One region of the Proteus vulgaris genome, then DNA from elsewhere that is predicted to be linked to it. Evidence: riboswitches for the same ligand, from Rfam matches in the RefSeq annotation. Region 1 holds a riboswitch; each other region holds the start of a gene.
The links. Region 1 has a riboswitch for thiamine pyrophosphate ahead of thiD (bifunctional hydroxymethylpyrimidine kinase/phosphomethylpyrimidine kinase). Riboswitches for the same ligand answer to the same signal wherever they lie in the genome.
Positions count from the first base shown of each region.

Region 2: another riboswitch for thiamine pyrophosphate. It lies ahead of thiC (phosphomethylpyrimidine synthase ThiC); the one in region 1 lies ahead of thiD (bifunctional hydroxymethylpyrimidine kinase/phosphomethylpyrimidine kinase).
Region 3: another riboswitch for thiamine pyrophosphate. It lies ahead of thiB (thiamine ABC transporter substrate binding subunit); the one in region 1 lies ahead of thiD (bifunctional hydroxymethylpyrimidine kinase/phosphomethylpyrimidine kinase).

Region 1 is NZ_CP090064.1:2,582,049-2,589,770, forward strand. It holds gene LW139_RS12490 (AAA family ATPase) at 1-1,428, opposite strand, end outside; gene thiD (bifunctional hydroxymethylpyrimidine kinase/phosphomethylpyrimidine kinase) at 1,586-2,383, opposite strand; TPP riboswitch at 2,435-2,523, opposite strand; gene LW139_RS12500 (hypothetical protein) at 2,840-3,484, shown strand; gene pagP (lipid IV(A) palmitoyltransferase PagP) at 4,085-4,720, shown strand; gene LW139_RS12510 (hypothetical protein) at 4,785-4,970, opposite strand; gene LW139_RS20755 (retron system putative HNH endonuclease) at 5,069-5,269, opposite strand; gene LW139_RS12515 (amino acid permease) at 5,574-6,956, opposite strand; gene mgrB (PhoP/PhoQ regulator MgrB) at 7,105-7,281, opposite strand; gene LW139_RS12525 (helix-turn-helix domain-containing protein) at 7,621-7,722, shown strand, end outside.
Region 2 is NZ_CP090064.1:3,992,963-4,000,684, forward strand. It holds gene LW139_RS18900 (YjaG family protein) at 1-76, opposite strand, end outside; gene nfi (deoxyribonuclease V) at 151-819, opposite strand; gene hemE (uroporphyrinogen decarboxylase) at 812-1,885, opposite strand; gene nudC (NAD(+) diphosphatase) at 1,974-2,759, opposite strand; gene LW139_RS18920 (HAD family hydrolase) at 2,906-3,586, shown strand; TPP riboswitch at 3,631-3,753, shown strand; gene thiC (phosphomethylpyrimidine synthase ThiC) at 3,883-5,835, shown strand; gene thiE (thiamine phosphate synthase) at 5,819-6,466, shown strand; gene LW139_RS18935 (HesA/MoeB/ThiF family protein) at 6,460-7,209, shown strand; gene thiS (sulfur carrier protein ThiS) at 7,206-7,406, shown strand; gene LW139_RS18945 (thiazole synthase) at 7,408-7,722, shown strand, end outside.
Region 3 is NZ_CP090064.1:3,550,479-3,558,200, reverse strand. It holds gene LW139_RS17060 (DNA polymerase II) at 1-2,018, opposite strand, end outside; gene thiQ (thiamine ABC transporter ATP-binding protein ThiQ) at 2,106-2,807, opposite strand; gene thiP (thiamine/thiamine pyrophosphate ABC transporter permease ThiP) at 2,800-4,380, opposite strand; gene thiB (thiamine ABC transporter substrate binding subunit) at 4,380-5,393, opposite strand; TPP riboswitch at 5,459-5,550, opposite strand; gene rppH (RNA pyrophosphohydrolase) at 5,663-6,193, shown strand; gene ptsP (phosphoenolpyruvate--protein phosphotransferase) at 6,202-7,722, shown strand, end outside.

The DNA.
Region 1 (7,722 bases):
TTCAAACGGTTCATGAGGTAGAACATTTGCCACTCTCTCGCCATTATTATCAACGCGATAAATCCCAAGATTAGAGGTAAATATAATTAAGGCTTCAGAAAAATAAACGCGATCACCACGCCCTGACGTTAATACGCCATCATCTATAATCTGTAGGAATTTATCCATTAAATGAGGATGGGCTTTTTCTATCTCATCAAATAATACAACGCTAAAAGGCTTTTCACGAATAGCATTAGTTAATTCACCACCAGAGTTATAACCAACATAACCCGGAGGTGCGCCAATTAAACGTTGATCTGCATGTTCAGCACTAAATTCAGACATATCAAAGCGAATATAAGCACTTTCATCACCAAAAAGCAGTTGAGTGACTGTTTTTGCTAACTCAGTTTTACCCACACCTGTTGGCCCTGCTAAAAACAGTACGCCCCGTGGTCTTCCGCCTTTATTGTTACCTACTCCCGTCATTGCACGTTTAATAATATCGAGTAAGTGCGTGACGGCATGTTGTTGCCCCTTAACACGACGCTGTATAATTTGTGGTGCATTGCGAATTTTTTGTTTATCGATTTTCTGCCAAGGATCTTCAGTAATACCTACTTTGTAACGCCTTACCGCATCACTAATTCGCGTTATTTCCACTTCTTCAATACGCGCTAATTGCACTATTGCCACTAAATCTAGCAGTAGTAGCCCTTCTGTTTCATCAATAAAATCATTCAAAAGTGGCTCTTTTTCATTTTCAGCCAGTAATGAAAATCCCGCCAGTGATACCAATAAATTGGGTGCTAGAACTCTACGGATCTGGTTATCAGGCTTTGCAACAGGAATGGCTCGAATACGAGGATTATTAACGGTAAACCAATCTGGTAAATCAGTTTCTTTTTCTACGATCCAAAAAACCGTATTAAAGAAAGGCTGATTATGTTCACCTGCAGGTCTTGCTTTAGCTTGATGAGAAGTGACTAATGCTTGTGTAAACAAGCTATGTTCGGCAGGCATCAGATTATCACGATGAGAAAGTAAGCAAGAGGCAAAATCGATACATAACGCAATCGGCTGGCCTGTTATTGTTTGCCATTTTTCTAATACGCTATTTAAGCTATCAATATTACCCGATGCGCGATCGCCCGTAACGGTTAATCCTAGTTGTTGCATTAACATTGCGCCATCTTGCAAAGATTGGGTAGGATTAGCTATCCATTGAAATCCAGCTAACGGCGTATAAGTGATGATATGAACGTAACCCACTTCATACAAACTGTTATAAAGTGTCTGGTTAAAAGGCAGTGGCGTTATCATATTAGGCGCAACTTCACTGGCTTGTAAGTCACGTACATTACCAAATAACACAAACTGACTTTTCAATGGAATAAAGCGAAGTAAATCACGTAACCAACGTGGTTTTTGAAAGGCTGTATTCATATCATCCCTTATTGAAAATAAAATATATCTTACCTTAGTTCCTCAATATACAGGCTGTTTATATTGAGGACAGTGTTAATTATCTAAAGAGTATGATCATCAAATAGAAATAGAGCCATAAAGGCTCTATTTAAGATAAGTAATAGTGTAAGTAAAATTACCACCAGCGATGAAAATGGTGTACAGGGCCAAAACCTTGCCCAACTTCTAAACTGTCGGCATGTTCTAGCGCTTGCTGTAAATAGGCTTTTGCTTGTTCAACACAAATTTGCCAATTAGCGACTTGAGGACGAATAGCCGCTAAAGCGGCTGAAAGAGTACATCCTGTACCGTGGGTATTTTTTGTATTAACGCGTTTTGAAGTAAATCGCCACTCGCCATCTTGAGTAAATAACCAATCAGGGCTTTCATCTTCAGTTAAATGCCCCCCTTTCATCAACACCGCTTTGCATCCTTGTTTTAGTAATGCATAACCTTGTTGTTTCATCGTTATTTCATCTTTAGCAACCTCACAACCTAGCAGTGCTGCTGCTTCGGGTAAATTAGGCGTGATCAAATCAACCAAAGGCAAAAGCTGATTAACCATTTTATTAACGGCATCAGGCTGCAATAGCGGATCACCACTTTTAGCAATCATTACGGTATCAAGTACAACAAAAGGAATAGCATATTGCTGAAGTTTGTTACAAACCACATCAATAATCGTGGCATTAGAGAGCATACCAATTTTGGCACTATCAATTCGAACATCAGATAAGACAGCATCTAATTGAGCGGCAACAAAATCGGGGGATAAATCATAGACACGACGGACACCACAGGTATTTTGAGCAACAAGTGCTGTCATTACTGTCGTACCATAGACACCCAGTGCGGAAAATGTTTTCAGATCAGCCTGAATACCGGCACCACCACTAGGATCGGTGCCTGCGATAGACAATGCATTGAATCTCACTGATTAACTCCTCCTTTTACCAGTTACAGAAAAGTCGGGCTCTGTTAATCAGCAGAGTTACCTTGACTTCCCTACGCTGGCATTATCCAGATCAGGTTATACGGGTTCATCTCAGCCATAAGGCGCCCCGAGCCAAAGCCTGTAAATTCAGGCGATAAGGAGTATCGCATGCTCAAGATAAAGATGCTAGTTTGATAGCTAATCTCGATTTATTAACTCTCTATTTTTGAGGCTTGTTATTCAGTAATATAAATCAGCTCAGGTTGTATATAATAAATACTAAGCTGATGGCTTGTATTGTGGAAAACATAAATTTAAAGAATATATTTTAGTCATTCTTAAATAAGAAGAATAAAATAATTTATTTTACTCGTTTTAACGACGTTGGATATATTATCTGCTAGATGAGGTATTTATAATGCATTTCTGGACAATTACACCATGCGGAGGGGCTAAATGAAAAATGAACCATCGCAACAGAATAATGGACAATCAATGCCTTATCTTATTCCTGATGCAGACTTTAATGAAAAGTTGAAACTACCAGCTAAAAATATTGAACATACACTTCAGTTTATTACCCAAGGTGTAAAAGATATTGATTTAGAAGGTTTTGACACACCAATTGGATACCGTTTAGTTAAATCATTACATAAAGATCAATACAGACTTATCACCGCAGATAAAGAAAGTGAAACAGCCTACCTTGTTGAACTTAGATTTCGACAAGATATTGTTTATGGAAAAACAACGTGTACTCAAATAAAAGTTTGGCGATCCCGTATACCTAAACATCGTGATGCTATAAGAGAATTACCTCGTACTTTTTTCTGTAATCTTTTAAAAATTCATAATATTGTCGTTACTGATGAAGAGCAAACTTCTGATGGTAAAGGCTTTTGGATTGATATGATTTTATGGGCTTTTAGCAGAGGCCATTATATTTATGCCTCAGATGGAACGGAGGAAGATAGACCATTACACTTAATTAACAGTATTGAAGATTTTTACAATAACTGGGATGCTTTCTGCTGGGATAAAGATCGCGATACGCATACCCATCGGCTACTTATCATTAGCCAAGAAAAATTATCTCAATAATAAGTAATCTATCTCCTGATAACGCGTGAATAATGTTTATGCTTTAGGATAATCTGCACCAAAAAACTGATACCACACTAAATAAAACCCACACAACTTAAACGATTTATAAACCAACACAGAATTTTTCTTTTTTTTTATTTAACTCTTTTTATTCATTACTTTATCATCCTGTCAAAAATAAATACCTTTTTTATAAGTTAATGTTATTAAAATTAAATTTTTACTAATATTTAAATTAAGTCATAAAAATAGATATTTGGTCAATTTTTTATATTGGAAATAACTCATCTTAAATAAGATCTCTTTACCCTTATTTATCAACACCTTATTTTCAATCTAATAAAAAATTAATTTTAAATTAAAAACAATACGTTACCATTAAAAGATAACAATATTGAATGTCTTAAATAAACACATTCACAAATACAACAAACTTGTTTATTTTCTTTATAACCGATTCATATCCCTTAAGATTTTAGTTAAGAAGTAAAGTTTCAGATACCTCTTATCTTAAATACTTGTCGATTAAATAACACTATTAGTAACGTTTATTTGTCATCACCAGAATCATAGCAATGCCGTACTCGGAGTTATATTATGTTTTCAACCTATTTTCACCCTAGCGTTTTAGCAACCACGTTGTTTTCGCTTACGTTAACAACAACTGCTTTCGCTTCTGAAAATAATTCCCCTCCACATCAGATTATTACTAGAGAAAAACAGCAAACTACCAATAATGTATCTCAATCTAATAACGAAGAGAGTTATTGGGGGAAATTTAAGCGTAATGTCAATCAAACTTGGGATAACGACCAATATAATTACTATTTACCAGTATGGACTTGGCATAACCGTTTTACTTACGATAGAGAAAAAACTAATCGCTATAACGAAACGCCTTGGGGCTTTGGCATGGGGAAATATCGTTATGACAGTGATGGCGATTGGCACTCTCTTTATGCAATGGCATTTATGGATTCAAATAACCGGGTGCAGCCCATTATGGGCTATGGTTTTGAGAAAATGTGGTATCCCGGCGATAAAGACGGGTTCCGTATGGGGGCAGGATTTACACTGAGCATTACTGCGCGCCATGAATATGACTATATTCCGATGCCTCTTCCTTTGCCGTTAGTGTCTGTCGGTTATGGGCATCTTTCACTACAAGCAACCTATGTACCAGGTACTTATAACAACGGTAACGTGTTATTTGCTTGGTTACGTTGGCAGTGATCTATAAAAATACCAAAAGATATACTTAATAATATTTTGATAATATCCTGAGTATATCTTTATTTTAATACTGGCCGTTATAGCGCCAAGCATGAGTCAAAGCGGTACTAAATTCTAATTGACTCACTCTTTCTAATGCTGTTGTGAGTAGTTCTTCCCACTCTTTTTCAGAAAACTCATCAAATAAGCTATACATCATATCTATTTCATTTTGTTCACTTTCAATACTTCTTCTACGACTATTAAACAAAACTGAGTCATCATTTAAATTAAAGACACGAATTGATTCTTCTGCTTTAACTAAATCTTTATCTTTTAGGTTATCTTTAGCTCGAACCTTGCCTGTTGTTAAAAATAGAAAAAATCATTTGGATTATCTTCATCTGGCTTGATTAAGCTTTCAACATCATAGCTACCAGCACCATTATCTTTATATATTCCACACCTATTCCAACCACCTTTTTGGCTTGAATCACCGCAAGAACCGAAAAGATTACTCCATATAAAAGTAAGATTTGTATGAGAGTCACGTGTTCTAAAATGTTCAATATGCTTTCACTTTAAAGAACATTCACAGTAAGCACAAAAACCTTTTTGCATTACATCAAGTAATGCCCAAACACTCTCTTTATTAATTGTTTAATTATCTGCATAATTTCACCTGTAAGAAAACGGGAGTACGGATGTACTCCCGAATTTTACTCTTTACTTTCGCAACCCTAAATGTGAGCAATAAATTAGTGTCTGGCTAATCACCTGACAAGACATAATATGTCCTACGCTAAAGAGTCTATTAAGACTTATCGCACTATATATATTTCCACAACACACCAACTTACCATCAACTCAGTTTTTAAATATCTTGGCTTGCTTGAGCATTATCTGGTGTTTTCTTCATACGGGAAATCTTAAATCCAACCCACAAGAATGCAATCCAGAATGGCATTAAAATCACCGAAATATTCACTTGTGGCATAAATAAGATAATCACTAAAATCATGCATAAGAAAGCAAGGCAGATATAGTTACCATAAGGATACCAAAGCGCTTTAAAGAAAGGCTCTACACCCTCTTTGTTTTTTGCGGCTCTGAATTTTAAATTCGCCAAACAGATCATAATCCAGTTAAGCACTAACGTAGTAACAACCAATGCCATTAATAGCTCTAATGCCTGATCAGGTAATAAGTAGTTAACTAAAATACCCAATGAAGTCGCAATTGCGGACAAGAGTAGTGATACAACCGGCACACCGCGTTTATTAATGCGAGAAAGTGCATGTGGCGCATTACCTTGTTTTGCCAAACCATAGAGCATACGACTATTAGAATAAACACCGCTGTTATAAACAGATAATGCGGCTGTTAATACCACAGCGTTTAAAATATTTGCGATTAAGAAATTATCCAAATTATGGAAAATCAGGACAAATGGGCTTTCACCTTTTACTACTTGAGTCCAAGGATAAAGCGACAGTAGCACCAACAATGAGCCGATATAGAAAATTAAAATACGATAAACAACTTGGTTAGTCGCTTTCGGGATGCTGACTTTTGGATTTTCAGCTTCAGCCGCCGTGATCCCCACCAGCTCAAGCCCACCAAAAGAGAACATAACAATCGCCAATGCCGACATAAAGCCCGTAAAGCCATGAGGGAAGAAACCTAACTCCCATAAATTACTTACAGAAGCTTGAGGTCCACCATTACCGCTTGCCAGCAAGTAGCTCCCAAATAAAATCATCCCAACAATTGCTAATACTTTAATAATGGCAAACCAGAACTCGGTTTCACCATACATTTTAACGTTAATCAAATTGATTAAGTTGATTGCCACAAAGAAGATAGCAACGGAAACCCAGACAGGGATATCAGGCAACCAATAGTTAATGTATTTTCCTGCTGCAGTTAATTCTGCCATACCAACAAGAATAAACATCACCCAGTAATTCCAACCAGATAAGAAGCCGGCAAAAGGGCTCCAATATTTATTGGCAAAGTGACTAAACGAACCCGCAACTGGCTCTTCGGCAACCATTTCGCCCAACTGGCGCATGATCATAAACGCAATAAAACCACCAATAGCATATCCTAGTATTACTGATGGGCCAGTCATATTAATGGTTTGCGCTATACCAAGAAACAGACCAGCGCCGACAGCACCACCCAGCGCAATAAGCTGGATATGTCGATTTTTCAGACCGCGCTTAAGTTCTGTCTGTTGCGACTCTCTCGCCATACATCCTCTTCTCTTATTATTTTATCAACTTAACGTGTAAACTAATATTTACGATTTTGTTTATTTCAAGCCCCCATTAAAACACTAATCTGACTTGAATAACAAATACATTTTATGCTAGGCGAAAAATAATAAGAAAAGCGATTTTTTAGCTATGTTTGGAGGGGAATAATGTGGTAAACCGACAAAGACCTTGCTGAAAGTCTTCTCCGCGATCGCAAAAGTTATCTAAAGCCATAAGATAGAGACCTAAACTAATGGCTAATGCAATAATTAAACTAATAATTATTTTCTTTGCGTTCAATTTAAAATCCTTTAAATACATTTTGTTAGTATGATTAATAACATTATAAGCATTCGCTTAAATACGATAACAACACGGAGAGTTGTTGTTATAAAATTCGCAATCAATTATCTCTATGAGTGAATTTAGCATAACTTTCATAATGAAAGGTAAACGCTTCCTCGACAGAATTGAGATAATTTGCACTATTTTTCTCTAAACTGTCGGCAAAATGAACACTTTTTATTTTTATTACACATTTTGCCAATGATAAGAAATAGCTATCCATTAATATGGATTTCTCTGTCTGCCACTTTTTGTATAAGATTAGGGAGTTAATTTTGATTTTTACCTTAACTTCATTGATAAAATGGAACTGTAATGCCACAAGATAATCATCTCGCATTGGTTTGCGCGCTAAGTAAATGGATTGAGGAGCATTTAGGCCGTGTTATCCATCTTGAAGAGTTGGCGGCTTATTCT
Region 2 (7,722 bases), 1.4 Mb from region 1:
ACAGGCACGCCATAAACGTCAGGTGTTGCCAAGCCTCTAGCTTTTCTAAACGTAAATGGATTGGGTTCTTCAACATTCGTGATTACTCATTTTCTTAACTTAGGCGCAGTTTACCTGAAAATTAAAAATATCCACATATTTCCCGGTCATTTAGAGCTTATTCTTATTCAACTGCTCAAATAATCGCCTATTTGAAGCAATACCATCAGCCCAACGCGTTGGTTCTGGCAATCGATACCCTTTCATACACAACTCAACCCACTGCAAAGCACCTTCCATACTCACTTTATGACCCGGAGATATATACAGGGGTTTACATTTTTTCTTACTGCGATAAATCCACCCTATTTGCTCATTCTTATCCATCAATGGCTCATGACTTCCCATATCTTCATTGACCGCCCGATCAGTACCACATAAACGACTTTTTGCTACGCCAATAGTAGGCGTGTCTACTAATAAACCAAAATGGCTGGCAACACCCAGCCTTCTAGGATGAGCGATACCTTGCCCATCGACAAAAATAAGAGAAGGTTTCTGTTTAATTAATTGCCAAGCAGACAGTAATGCTGGGCACTCTCGAAATGAAAGTAAACCAGGGATGTAAGGAAGAGTTGTAGATATTCGCGCGATTTGGTATTCAAGAATTTCAAAAGAAGGGTAATGCATTATCACGATGGCAGCGCGAGTGACTGCGCCACCATCTTCAAAACCAACATCAGCACCAGCAATATAAGTAGGCATTGTAAATTGGTCTGTCAAAATAACTTGTTGAGCTTTTTCTGTCTGCTCCTGACGCAATTGTGAGGTATTAATCATTATCCTGATGATAAGGCTTCGATAAACGGTGAACCGCATCAATAAATGCACCAGCATGCTCTGGTGGAACATCTTGATGAATACCGTGCCCAAGATTAAAGACATGACCGTTGCCTTTACCAAACCCAGCAAGAATAGTTTCGACTTCTTGCTCTATTCTAGCTGGTGGCGCATACAGCATAGAAGGATCCATATTACCTTGTAAGGCTACTTTATCCCCTACTCGACGACGTGCATCTTCGATATCAATCGTCCAATCTAGCCCTAATGCATCACAACCTGTTGCTGCCATTGCTTCTAGCCAACGACCGCCACCTTTAGTAAATAAGGTTACAGGAACTTTTCTTCCATCGTATTCGCGAATAAGACCATCAACAATCTTATGCATGTAGTGTAATGAGAAAAGTTGGTAATCACGTCCTGTTAGTACACCACCCCATGTATCAAAGATCATGATGGATTGTGCACCCGCTTTAATTTGAGCATTCAAATAAAGGATAACGCTATCTGCGAGTTTATCCAGTAATAGATGTAGTGCTTGTGGCTCTGCGTACATCATTTTTTTTATTTTTGTGAAGGCCTTACTACTTCCACCTTCCACCATGTAGGTTGCCAGTGTCCAAGGGCTTCCCGAAAAACCGATTAATGGCACACTGCCTTGCAATGCATGACGAATTGCACGTACTGCATTCATTACATAGCCAAGTTCGTCTTCAGGATCAGGAATTGGCAGTTTTTGAATATCGGCAAGGCTATTTATTGGGGACTTAAAACGAGGTCCTTCACCAGTTTCAAAGTAAAGGCCTAGCCCCATTGCATCAGGGATAGTTAAAATATCAGAAAATAAAATAGCGGCATCTAAAGGAAAGCGTCTTAAAGGCTGTAATGTCACTTCACATGCCAATTCTGTATTTTTGCACAATGAGATGAAATCCCCCGCCTGTGCCCGTGTTTCCTTATACTCAGGAAGATATCTGCCTGCCTGACGCATCATCCAAACTGGGGTGACATCAACAGGTTGGCGCAGCAACGCACGTAAATAGCGGTCGTTTTTCAACTCACTCATGACTAACTCCATTAACAGTAATAGGGCCGCAAAATAGTATGTATTGTAACATGCTGGAAAAATAACTGTTGGCAGACAACGCCTTTATTTAGTTCTTTTCTTTATCTTGTCTAATATTCGCTATCGTATCTTCTATTAAGCGTCGCGCAATAGTATCTGGAGGTGGGATCTGTGGTAGTTGATCGTAACGATACCAAGCCGCACTGGTTAATTCAGAAGGATCATGGCGCAACTCTCCTCCATCGTAATCAGCCAAAAACCCCATCATTAAAGAATGAGGGAACGGCCAAGGTTGAGAGGATACGTAGCGAATATTACGAATACGAATATTACTTTCTTCAAATACTTCGCGAGCGACGGCCTCTTCTAAGGTTTCACCAACCTCAACAAAACCAGCGAGCACAGTATAAAGAGGGGAATGCTTATGCCTAACATGATGTGCGAGTAAAATTTTATCTTCATGACGAATACCCACAATAATACAAGGGGCAATCTGTGGGTAATAACGTTCATGACAGTTATCGCATAAACAAGCCCATTCACTCTCACTATGGCGCATTTTAGAACCACAATAGCCACAAAAACGATGAGAACGATAAAACTCTGCTAACTGAACACCACGACCCACTAGTTTAAATAAATTCTCATCTTGCGAGGCGATAAGCCTTGGCGAACACATATCGTTATCCATTTTTCCATGAATAAGCCAAACAGTTTCACCCTGCCATTCACCAACAATTTTGGCGTGTTGACCAACTAGCTCCCAATCCTTTGCAAAACCAAAAGGGAGTTCACCTTTCGGTAACCACACTCGCCCACCGAGGCTGACTGTCCACCAGCCTTTCTCTGATCCCGTTAACGTATATAAATGCATAATGATAATTCTATCCAAAATAATGATATAGAATTAAGGATACTCTCTTTAGTAAGACCCTCTCAATGTATTATGATTATTCTCTATAATTTATTAACATTCAAAAGGGGTTTCATAAATTTTATTTATAATAAAGGAATGCTAATATGACTGATAAAACCCAAAATAAAATTGCGATTTTTGATTTAGATGAAACGCTTTTAGCGGGTGATTCTAGTCGTTTATGGACACGTTATTTATGGGATAAAAAAATAGTCACTGATCCTCATTTCCTAAAACTAGACGAACAAATGATTGCAGACTATTACGCCGAAAAGCTGGATATAAACCAATATCTTTTTCAACATCTAGCATATTTTAAGCATCATAATATAGATAAAATAAATCATTGGATTAATGACTTTACTGAAACAAAAATTCAGCCTCTGCTTTACCCACAAGGAATATCAATAATTACACAATATCGGCAGCAAAATATTCCCGTTATGATTATTTCAGCAACAATGTCCTTTCTCGTTCACGCTATTGCAAAACAACTCAATGTGGATGTTTCAATGGGTATTGATATGCAAATTAAGGACAATCATTACACTGGATTTATTGAAGGTATTCCTACCTTTCGAGAAGGAAAGGTTGAGCGTTTAAATCAATGGAAAGAAGCCAATAACATTAATAGTTTTTATGTTTGTTTCTATACTGATTCATCTAATGACCTTCCATTATGTTACCAAGCGGATCGTGTTATCGCAGTTAATGCAGATAAAAAATTAACTCAAGTTTCGGATGAAAAAGCGTGGGAACAGCAACATTGGAATTTAAATAAATAACCCATGCTGGACTTGTAGTTTTCAAAATCTTTCATATACTGGACTTCTTCTTGTCGGAGTGCCTAGTGTTTATAAGGCTATTATAAACACAGGCTGAGACCGTTAATTCGGGATCCGCGGAACCTGATCGGGTTAATACCCGCGAAGGGAACAAGAGTGATTCGACCTTTTGATAGCTTCATCCGTATATTTTTTATACGCCTATCTGTCGATACTCCCTGCGACCTCCAGACAAGCATTTTTCTCAATATTCACCCGACAGGCTACAGCCTGCATGATATTTATTAGGAAATGCTATGTCCCAAAATCAAACTATATCCGTTAAAGATATTTCACCAACAAACAACAAACTGCGCCCACGAAAAGAGCAGCGTGATGCAGCTCAAGAATTTATCAGCACCATTCAAGGTGTCAGTTTCCCAAATTCAAACCGCATTTACCTCGAAGGATCACGTGCTGATATTCAAGTCCCTATGCGTGAGATCCAACTTGATAAAACGCTAGTAGGAGGATCAAAAGATTCCCCTGTTTTTGAAGATAATGAACCTGTTCCGGTATATGACACTTCTGGCCCTTATGGCGATCCGGCTTCTCAACTCGACGTTAATCTTGGCTTAAAAAAAATTCGCCAATCATGGATTGATGAGCGCAATGATACTGAAGCGCTTTCACTCTTAAGCTCTGATTTTACACAACAACGTCTTTCTGATGCAGGATTAGAACATCTACGCTTCCCGTTAAAGCCTAATCCTAAAAAAGCCCTACAGGGTAAAAGCGTGACGCAATTGCATTATGCTCGAAAAGGTATTATCACACCTGAAATGGAGTTTATTGCTATTCGTGAAAATATGGGGCGTGAACGTATTCGAAGCGAAGTATTACGTCAACAACATGCAGGATTCAGCTTTGGTGCGCATCTCCCTGACAATATTACCCCTGAGTTTGTACGCCAAGAAGTTGCTGCTGGTCGAGCTATCATTCCTGCCAATATCAATCACCCTGAATCAGAGCCAATGATTATTGGGCGAAATTTCTTAGTGAAAGTGAATGCCAATATCGGAAACTCCTCTGTAACCTCCTCCATTGAGGAAGAAGTTGAAAAACTGATTTGGTCTACACGTTGGGGAGCAGATACCGTAATGGATCTCTCAACAGGCCGTTACATTCATGAAACGCGTGAGTGGATCATTCGCAATAGCCCTGTTCCTATCGGTACAGTTCCAATCTATCAAGCACTCGAGAAAGTTAACGGTATTGCTGAAGATCTCACTTGGGAAATGTTCCGAGATACCTTGCTTGAACAAGCAGAGCAAGGTGTTGATTACTTCACTATTCATGCAGGCGTATTGTTGCGTTATGTGCCAATGACGGCAAAACGCCTAACGGGTATTGTGTCTCGTGGCGGTTCGATAATGGCGAAATGGTGTTTATCACATCATAAAGAGAATTTCCTCTACGAGCATTTCCGTGAAATCTGTGAAATTTGTACCGCTTATGATGTTTCCCTTTCACTGGGCGATGGGCTAAGACCGGGTTCAATTCAAGATGCTAATGATGAAGCACAATTCTCTGAATTACATACTCTAGGTGAACTGACAAAAATTGCATGGGAATATGACGTTCAAGTCATGATAGAAGGCCCAGGCCACGTTCCAATGCAGATGATCCGCCGCAATATGACAGAAGAATTAGAGCATTGTCATGAAGCACCATTTTATACATTAGGTCCTCTCACTACGGACATTGCACCGGGTTACGATCACTTCACATCAGGTATTGGTGCAGCAATGATTGGTTGGTTTGGTTGTGCAATGCTCTGTTATGTTACTCCTAAAGAACATCTAGGTTTACCAAACAAAGAAGATGTAAAACAAGGGCTTATTACTTATAAAATTGCGGCTCATGCTGCCGATTTAGCCAAAGGACATCCCGGCGCTCAAATCCGTGATAATGCTATGTCGAAAGCCCGCTTTGAGTTTAGATGGGAAGATCAATTCAATTTAGCACTTGATCCTGAAACCGCACGCCAATATCACGATGAAACCCTTCCTCAAGCATCAGGTAAAGTGGCTCACTTTTGCTCAATGTGTGGTCCTAAATTCTGTTCAATGAAGATAACACAAGAAGTACGTGATTATGCGGCAGGTATGGAACAAATGTCTCAAGCCTTTAAAGAGCATGGGAATGAGCTATACCACAGTGCCGAAATCACTCGTGTTGAGGTGACTGAAAATGAACAGATCCTCTAATACACCTTTTGCATCAACAGAAAAAAAACTTGGACTTTACCCTGTTGTTGATTCTATTGAATGGATAGAACGCCTATTGAAAATAGGCGTTACCACACTTCAATTACGTATAAAAGATAAACAACCAGAAGATATTGAACAAGAGATCATCGAAGCAATAAGGCTAGGAAAACAGTACCACGCAAGACTGTTTATCAATGATTATTGGCAACTCGCCATTAAACATCAGGCTTATGGTGTTCATCTTGGTCAAGAAGATCTCGATATTGCTGATCTTGATGCAATTAAACAAGCAGGATTACGACTGGGTGTTTCCACTCACGACGAAACAGAATTACAAAGAGCAAAGGCGTTACGCCCATCTTACATCGCATTAGGGCATATATTTCCAACTACAACGAAAGATATGCCATCTAAACCACAAGGTTTGAAGGCACTCAAACATCAAGTAGAACAGACACCTGATTTTCCCACTGTTGCTATTGGTGGGATCTCGCTAGAGAGAGTATCTGATGTGATTGCAACAGGCGTCGGGAGTGTTGCTTTAGTCAGTGCAATAACAAAAGCATCTGATTGGCAAAAAGTAACGCGTAAATTATTAGAATTAGTTGAAGGAAAATCGTCATGCTAAATGATAATGATTTTATGCGTTATAGCCGACAAGTGATGTTAGAAGATATTGGCCTAGAGGGTCAAAACAAACTTCAACAAGCAAGAGTACTGATTGTTGGACTTGGTGGATTAGGCTCTCCCGCATCACTTTATCTTGCTGGGGCAGGTATTGGTGAGCTTATTTTAGTTGATGATGATAAGTTGCACGTTTCTAATCTACAGCGCCAAATTCTTTATCGCACTCAAGATATTCCTGAAGCAAAATCGGATATTGCAAAGCAAGCTTTGCTTGCTTTAAATCCAGATATAAAAGTCACTTCTTATAAACAACGTATTGATGATGATTCATTACTTAAATTAGTTAAAGAGGTCGATTTAGTTTTAGATTGCACTGATAACATGCTCACACGCCAAGCGATTAATCGTGCTTGTGTTGCACAACAAATTCCACTTATTAGTGGTAGTGCCGTAGGGTTTAGTGGCCAGCTTATGGTGTTTGAACCTCCTTTTACGCATGGTTGCTATCACTGCCTCTATCCCGATGAAACAGAACCACAGCGAAATTGTAAAACAGCCGGAATTCTAGGCCCTGTCGTAGGTGTTATTGGTACACTTCAAGCACTTGAAGCCATTAAGCTACTCTCTGATTTACCTAGTTCTCTAAGTGGAAAGCTACGCCTTTTCGATGGTAGAAAACAAAATTGGAGTACTTTACGTTTAACACCATCAACAACATGTCCTGTTTGTCGAGGGTTAGCATGAACATTACCGTAAATGACGAACAATATTCTCTGGATATGCCTGTCACTATTAGTCAGCTCCTTATTCAGCTAGAGCAACCACCAATTGGTGTGGCACTTGCCATCAATGAAACCATTGTTCCCCGTGACAACTGGGAAACACATTTTATTAATGATGGCGATACCATTCTTCTCTTCCAAGCAATTGCAGGGGGCTGATATGTTAAAAATTGCTGATACAACATTCACATCGAGACTTTTTACAGGCACAGGGAAATTTGCAACACCAACGTTAATGACAGAAGCCATTAAGGCTTCGGGTAGCCAATTAGTCACGATGGCAATGAAGCGTGTGGATTTAAAAAATGGTAATGATGATTTAATCGCACCGCTTAAATCATTAGGGGTAAAATTATTACCTAACACATCCGGTGCGAAAACAGCACAAGAAGCTGTTTTTGCGGCTCGTTTAGCCAAAGAAGCTTTTGGTACCCATTGGATTAAATTAGAAATTCATCCTGATACTAAATATTTA
Region 3 (7,722 bases), 970 kb from region 1:
GTATCCGCGACATAATCACGAATAAACTGCTGGTAAGGTTGTTGATGAAAAATACGAGTATAAAGCTCTTGTTGAAATTTCTGAGCAAGGGGAGTCCAGTCTGTTCTGACGGTTTCTAATCCTTTAAACACCATCTTATCATTGCTTAATCCTGCATAACGCTTTTTACTGCCTGTTTCCATCCCTCGAACCGTTGGCATTAAAAAACGACGATAGTGTGTTTCATACTCCAGCTCTAATTTGCAATCAAGTTGATAGGTTTCAAAAAGGTGTGTTTTCCACCATTGGTTAACCTCTTGTACTAACTGATGCCCAATTTGTTGGGCTTGTTGTTCAGTATGTGGCGATTTAAGCCAAACAAAAGTAGAGTCTGTATCACCATAAATAACTTGATAACCTTTAGCTTCAATTAATGCCCGAGTTCTTTTCATAATCTCATGACCACGTAAGGTAATTGAAGACGCTAGACGAGGATCAAAAAAACGACATCCCACGGAGCCTAAAACACCATAAAAAGCATTCATAATAATTTTGAGTGCTTGAGAAAGTGGGGCATTTTTATGTAATTTTGCGTTATCTCTTTCGTGCCAAATTTGCGACACAATAGTGGGTAAACAGTGCTTCTCTCGCGAAAACCACGCTTGGCGAAAACCTGGAATAGCCAGTTTTTCATCGGGTTGATGTGTTCCTTCAATCATTCCAACAGGATCAATTAAAAAAGTACGAATAATTGAGGGGTAAAGGCTTTTGTAATCAAGCACAATAACCGAATCATATAAGCCGGGAGCTGAATCCATAACAAAACCACCGGGGCTATGTTCTTCGGGTTTTTCTCCTTGGTTAGGCGCAACATATCCAATGCGGTGCATTGAAGGGAGATAAAGGTGTGTAAATGCAGCTACAGAGCCTCCACTTCTATCAACAGAAAGTCCTGTAACACAAGCTCTTTCTAATAAAAACGCCATAAGAGATGTGGCATCAAAAATGCGGTTTACTAAAACACAATCTTGCCAGTTATAGTAGGCTAACGCAGGCTTATCTTCTTTAAAACGTCGATTAATTTCATCCATTCTGGCATAAGGTGTATCAATGGCTTTACCTTCCCCTAACAGGCTTTGCGCGACTGATTCTAGGCTAAATGAGGGAAAATTCCATGTCGCCATTTTCAGTGCTTCAATACCATCAATAATTAAACGGCCTTGTGCAGAGGCAAAAAAATGTCCTTTTTTAAATCCATGCTCGCGCCACTCCAATGGATTGTTTTGGCGGCCTAGTAGCAAGTTGACGCCATAACGTTGCGCATGGGTATGTAAAATACGTAAATCGAATTGAATTAAATTCCAGCCAATAATGGCGTCGGGATCGTAATGTTGTATCCACTCATTAAGTTTTTCAATTAAACGCAATCGGCTACTGACATAACATAATCGATAACCTTTGGATTGCTGACTCTCATTCTCTGTAGATAAATTATCTGTCAGCATAAACACAACATTATCGCCACAACCCGCAAGTCCAATAGAGTAAAGTTCACCGAATTCGCTGGTTTCAATATCTAAAGACACTGTTCGCAGTGTAGGGCGATAATCAGGTGCGGGTTTTAGTGTCACGGTATTGTTTTGTTGATAACGAAACCAAATTGGTGCGGTGATAAAACGTTCCATCATATAACGTTCATGAGGACGTATATCGGCTTCATAAAGACGTATGTGATGCTCTTTGAGTTGCTGTTCTAGTTGAGTGAGTTGTCGGTGTTGTTTGCAGTAGACGCCAAAAACAGGCTGTCTTTCAAAATCTTTTAAATCGAGAGGGCGAATTTCTATATCAGGATTTTTATTCACAAGTGAACGTAAAACGGTTTCATGTTGACGAGCAACAAAGCCAATCGCTTGTTGCAAAGGAACTGTGACTTTACGAGGGCCATTTTCTGTCGCTAACCAATAGGAGACGACGATACCTTTTGGGGTGTCGCTCCAGTGGCGAGTGAGAATAAAGCCTTGTTCAGTATGGTCAACCATGGGCACCTAATACACACAAAAATTCGCTAAAGATGTGTTTATTATAGCCAAAATAGTGGTTATTTATACAGTTAATTTAGGGCGTATTTAATTAGAGGGAATACCTAAAATAAGTGATTGATCCACTTCACCATTTATCAACGATTGTGTATTACCATCATACACAATTGTTCCGTTATCAATCACAATTGCTCTTGAGGCAATCTTGATAGCATCTTCTAAGCTATGTGAAACCATCAATAAGGTCAGTTTTTTTTCTTCACAAAGTTGTTCTAGTAAAGCCAACATTTCAATACGCAAAGCGGGATCGAGTGCAGAAAAAGGCTCATCGAGCAATAAGATAGGTTGTTCACGTACAAGGCAACGAGCAATGGCAACACGTTGGCGCTGACCACCTGATAATTGTGAAGGTAAACGGTCAAGATGTTCATTTAAAGAAACTTGTTTGGCTCGGTTTTCTAACAGTATTTTTTGTGTATCTGTGAGTTTTAACCCCGGATCTAATCCCAAGCCAATGTTTTGTCTAACTGTTAAATGAGGAAATAAATTATTATCTTGAAATAACATAGAGATAGGGCGTTTTGCGGGCGCAGTTTTAGTGTGATCACAACCATTAAGAAAAAGGGTTCCTTTTTCAGAAGGTAAAAATCCAGCAATTAAGCTGAGTAAGGTACTTTTCCCCGCGCCACTTGGGCCTAATACGGCGATACGTTCACCGGTGTTTACAGCTAAGTCAAACATAAGGTGTTGGTGTTCATAGGTATAAGCAAGGTGCTCTAATTTAATCATGAGATTTTCCTGCCAATCGTTCTATTAGGCTAAAAAGAGAGAAGCAAAGTAGTAATAAGATCATGGCTGTGACAGCACCATCTTGCGTGTGATAAGCCCCAATTTGCTGATAAAGATAGAAAGGAAGTGTTCTAAATGTTTCATTACCAAATAGAGCAACAATACCAAAGTCACCAATAGAAATAACACAAGCAAAAGCAAGTGCTTGTGAAATCGGTTTTCTTAATGCTCGTAACTCGATCCAACGAAGTCGATTGATACCCTGAATATTAAGCGATTGACATAAAAGTCCATAACGTGAAGCAATATCATTCATTGGATTTTCGAGCACTTTTAAAGCATAAGGAATGGCAATTAATGCGTTGGTTAAAATCACTAATGTATATGGTGATTCAGGGAGTCCGATTGTATTGTTTAATAACAAGAAAAAACCTGTTGCCAATACAATGCCCGGCATTGCCAGAATAATCAACCCACTCATTTCCATAGCTTGCCCCGCTTTTTTAAAGTGACGTAGGCGAAGTTCTCGGCTACTCCATAGCAACATCATTGTTAATACAACACAAACAATACCTGCGCCAATCGCAATAATGAGAGACGTTGTAAAAGCCCGCCAAAGTATGGGTTGTTGTATCACTCGTATTAATTCGCTGTTAAGACCATCTGTTATCACCGCTAAAATAGGGGGGACTAAAAAAAGGATCGCGAGCATAATAATCAGAGTATCGGTTATTTTGCTAAAGAGAGGATCATTGGGATCACGCCAATGCTGTTTTTGGCTATCTCCGACAAAGAGTGTACCTTTGAGTTTTTGGCTGATAAGCACTAAGCCTAAACAGCAAAAGAGCTGGATCAGTGCTAAAAGTGCAGCACGATGTAAATCGTAGTCATAACTTAATGCTTGATAAATTGCTAGCTCAACGGTTGTTGCCGCAGGGCCTCCACCTAACGCCAGTACAGTAGCAAAGCTTGCAAAACAGAGCATAAAAATCAGTGACGCAGTGGGAAGTATTTGTCGCCATAAATAGGGAAATTCCAGAAAGCGAAAACGCTGCCAACCATTCATGCCTAATTGTGAGGCTAACTGGCGTTGTTCTGGCGAGATACTTTCGAGAGCTTGTAACAGCATTCGGGTTGCTAATGGCATATTGAAGAAGACGTGTGCCAATAAAATGCCTTGTAAGCCATAAGGGGTAAATTGGTAATTAATCCCCAGCCATTCACAAATTTGAGCAATCCAACCGACTCTTCCATAAACCGTTAAAATACCAAAAAGTGCCACTAAAACGGGTAGAACAAGGCTCATGGCACATAAACGTAAGAAAAGTGTTCTACCTTTAAATTGGCGTCGATAAAGTGCTTTAGCGAGCCAAATGGCAGGTAATATTGAAAATAAGGCAGATAAAAAGGCTTGCCAGAAAGTAAAGCGCACGACATGCCATAAATAGTCATCAGCAAAAATAGAGGATAATTCGCCACTTGGCGCATTAAACCATAATGCACCAAATGACAATAAAGCCACAATAAGCAGTAAACCCGAGGCACATAGCCCCGGGATAAGCCATCTTCTCATTAGCGACTAACCGCAGATTGCCAATTACGCGTCCATGTTTGGCGCTCTTTAGCGACAACATCTGCATCAAATTGCAATGATTTTTCTGGTTTAGGCATCACCGAATAGACATCTGGTAATGGCATATCTATTACGGGATACATCCAATTGGTGGTAGGAATTGTTTCTTGGAAAGCCGGAGTGAGCATAAATTGCATAAATTGCTGAGCTAATTCAGGTTGTTTACTCGATTTGAGTTTAGCTGCAACCTCGACTTGTAAATAGTGTCCGTCAGAGAAAATAGCCGCTGCATAGTTATCTTTTTTATCCGCTAAAATATGATAACCCGGAGATGAAGTATAACTTAGCACAAAATCACCTTCACCTTTTAAGAATAAGCCATAAGACTCACTCCAACCTTTTGTAACGGTAAGGGTTTTCTCAGATAATTTCTTCCATTGAGAGGCGGTGTTTTCAGGATAAAGTGATTGCATCCATAGCATTAAGCCTAAGCCTGGTGTACTGGTACGAGGATCTTGATACAGTATTTTCCACTTTTCTTGGCTATTTAGTAACTCATCCATGCTTTTGGGTGGGTTAGCAATACGGTTTTTATCATAAATAAACGCAAAGTAACCGTAGTCATAAGGTACAAAGGTGTCGTCAGTCCATTTTTCAGGTAAGGCGAGTTTTGATGTATCGATATTACTTGGTGCAAAAAGCCCAGTTTCTTTGGCCGCATGTATCAGATTGTTATCCAAACCTAAAATAATGTCAGCTTTACTCTTGCCACCTTCCATACGTAAGCGATTTAGCAAAGAAACACCATCAGAAAGGGCAACAAGCTTTAATTCACAATCACACTGTTGTTCAAATGCTTTTTTAATGGCAGGTCCTGGGCCCCAATCTGCGGTAAAAGAATCATAAGTATATACAGTGAGTGTCGGTTTTTGAGTATTAGCTTGCGCTGAGAACGTGCTTATTACACTCAGTGCACCCAGTAGGAAAGTAAAGCGAAGCGATTTAGTTAACACATTTAGTTCCTCAGTAAAAAGTCAGGAAGGATCTGAGGAGTGAGGACTGCAAATTATAAAATATTGCATCATCCTGACTCAAATCCCTACGCCAGTATTAGCTGGATCAGGTTCCACGGGTTTTTCTCAGCCTAAAAAGGCACCCCGTTGAGACTTTCCCATTGTAGATAAATCCACGCGTTGTGCAAAGTCTGTTGATAGAGGTTTACCGTCTGTGAGTAGTATGAAACAATGAGTTATCTTTCAAATTTGGTTATTGAGGTAGTCTAGTGATCGATGATGATGGCTACCGCCCGAATGTAGGGATTGTAATTTGTAATCGGCAAGGGCAAGTGCTTTGGGCTCGTCGCTATGGGCAACATTCATGGCAGTTTCCTCAAGGAGGAATTAACCCTGGAGAATCGCCAGAGCAGGCAATGTACCGAGAGTTGTTCGAAGAAGTTGGGTTAAGTCGCAAGGATGTTAAAATTCTTGCCTCCACACGTAACTGGTTACGTTACAAGTTGCCTAAGCGTTTGGTGCGTTGGGACACAAAACCTGTTTGTATTGGACAAAAACAGCGTTGGTTCCTTTTGCAGTTAACAAGTAATGATAAGGACATTAACGTTCAACAAAGCAAAACGCCAGAATTTGATGGCTGGCGTTGGGTGAGTTATTGGTATCCCGTTCGACAAGTCGTCTCTTTTAAACGCGATGTTTATCGTCGTGTAATGAAAGAGTTCGCACCAGTAGTCATGCCATTGCAAGAACAAATGTCTTTACCTCGTCCATCGTATGGATATCGGCGTAAAAGGTATTAGATAACACTATGCTGACACGTTTGCGAGAAATTGTAGAAAAAGTGGCTATGGCAGCAGGGCTTCCAGAAGCACTTGAACTCTTAGTCAAGGAAACGTGTCAGGCAATGCACACGGATGTGTGTTCTATTTATCTTGCTGATAAGCAACGTAGTTGTTTTTATCTAATGGCCACAAAAGGACTTAAAAAACCCAGAGGACGTGCCGTTAGCCTCTCGTTTGATGAAGGCGTTGTTGGTGAAGTTGGACGCCTTTCTGAGCTTATCAATCTCGCAGATATTCGCGAGCATCCTAGTTTTAAATACCTTCCTCAAGTAAAAGAAGACGATCTGCGTGCTTTCCTTGGTGTACCTATTGTTTATCGTCGTCAACTCCTTGGTGTTTTAGTTGTTCAACAAAAAGAGCGTCGCTTATTTAACGAGAGCGAAGAGTCTTTTATGGTGACGTTAGCAACACAATTAGGCGCAACATTATCGCAAGTACAAACTAAAGGGCTATTTGGGCAATATCGTCAAAGTCGCATTAAAGCATTATCAGTTTCGACCGGAGTGGTAATGGCTTATGGTTGGCAAGAAATTTCCCAGCCAGTTCTTGAAAATGTATTTAAAGCTAGCGCGCTTGATATTAAGGCGGAATTAAATCGACTCACAGTGGCTTTAGAAGATGCCACGGCAGAATGTCGCCGTTTTAGTAAACGTTTTATGGCGAATGCACAAAAAGAGAGTGCCGCCATTTTTGATCTCTACTCGCATCTACTTAATGATCCCCAACTTAAACACAAAATGACAGCGATTATTACTCAGGGATATGTCGCAGAATGGGCTGTAAAAGTGGTTGTTGAGAAAGTTTCGTCACAATTTTCTAGCCTGAAAGATGGCTACATGAGAGAAAGAGCCTCTGATCTAAAAGCATTAGGACGGCGTTTATTATTTCATTTAGATGATGAAGTCAGTTCAACCAATATTTGGCCTGAGCGCTTTATTTTGGTGGCAGATGAATTAAGCGCAAGTTTATTGGCAGAATTACCTGAACAACAACTTGCGGGTGTGATTGTGCGAGATGGTGCAACACACTCTCATTCAGCGATCCTTGTTAGAGCAATGGGAATTCCCGCGATTATGGGCGCGGATATTCAACCTGAACTTTTACATAATCGTATGCTTATTCTTGATGGTTATCGTGGTGAGATTTTTATTGAACCAGAGCCTTTTATTACTCAAGAATATAAACAGATTATTGATGAAGAAAGTGTATTAAGCCAGATTGCAGAAGATCAATTAGAACAGCAAGCTGTTCTCAAAAATGGTGAATCGGTTAGTGTTCAATTGAATGCGGGATTAAATATTAAATACGAGCAACGTATTAGCGTGGGAATAGACGGTGTTGGTTTATATCGGACAGAGATTCCTTTTATGCTACAAAGCGGTTTTCCATCAGAAGATGAACAAAAAAATCGCTATCGTGAAATACTCTCTTTTTTCCCTGATAAACCCGTTGTGTTACGTGCATTAGATGTGGGTGCAGATAAACAA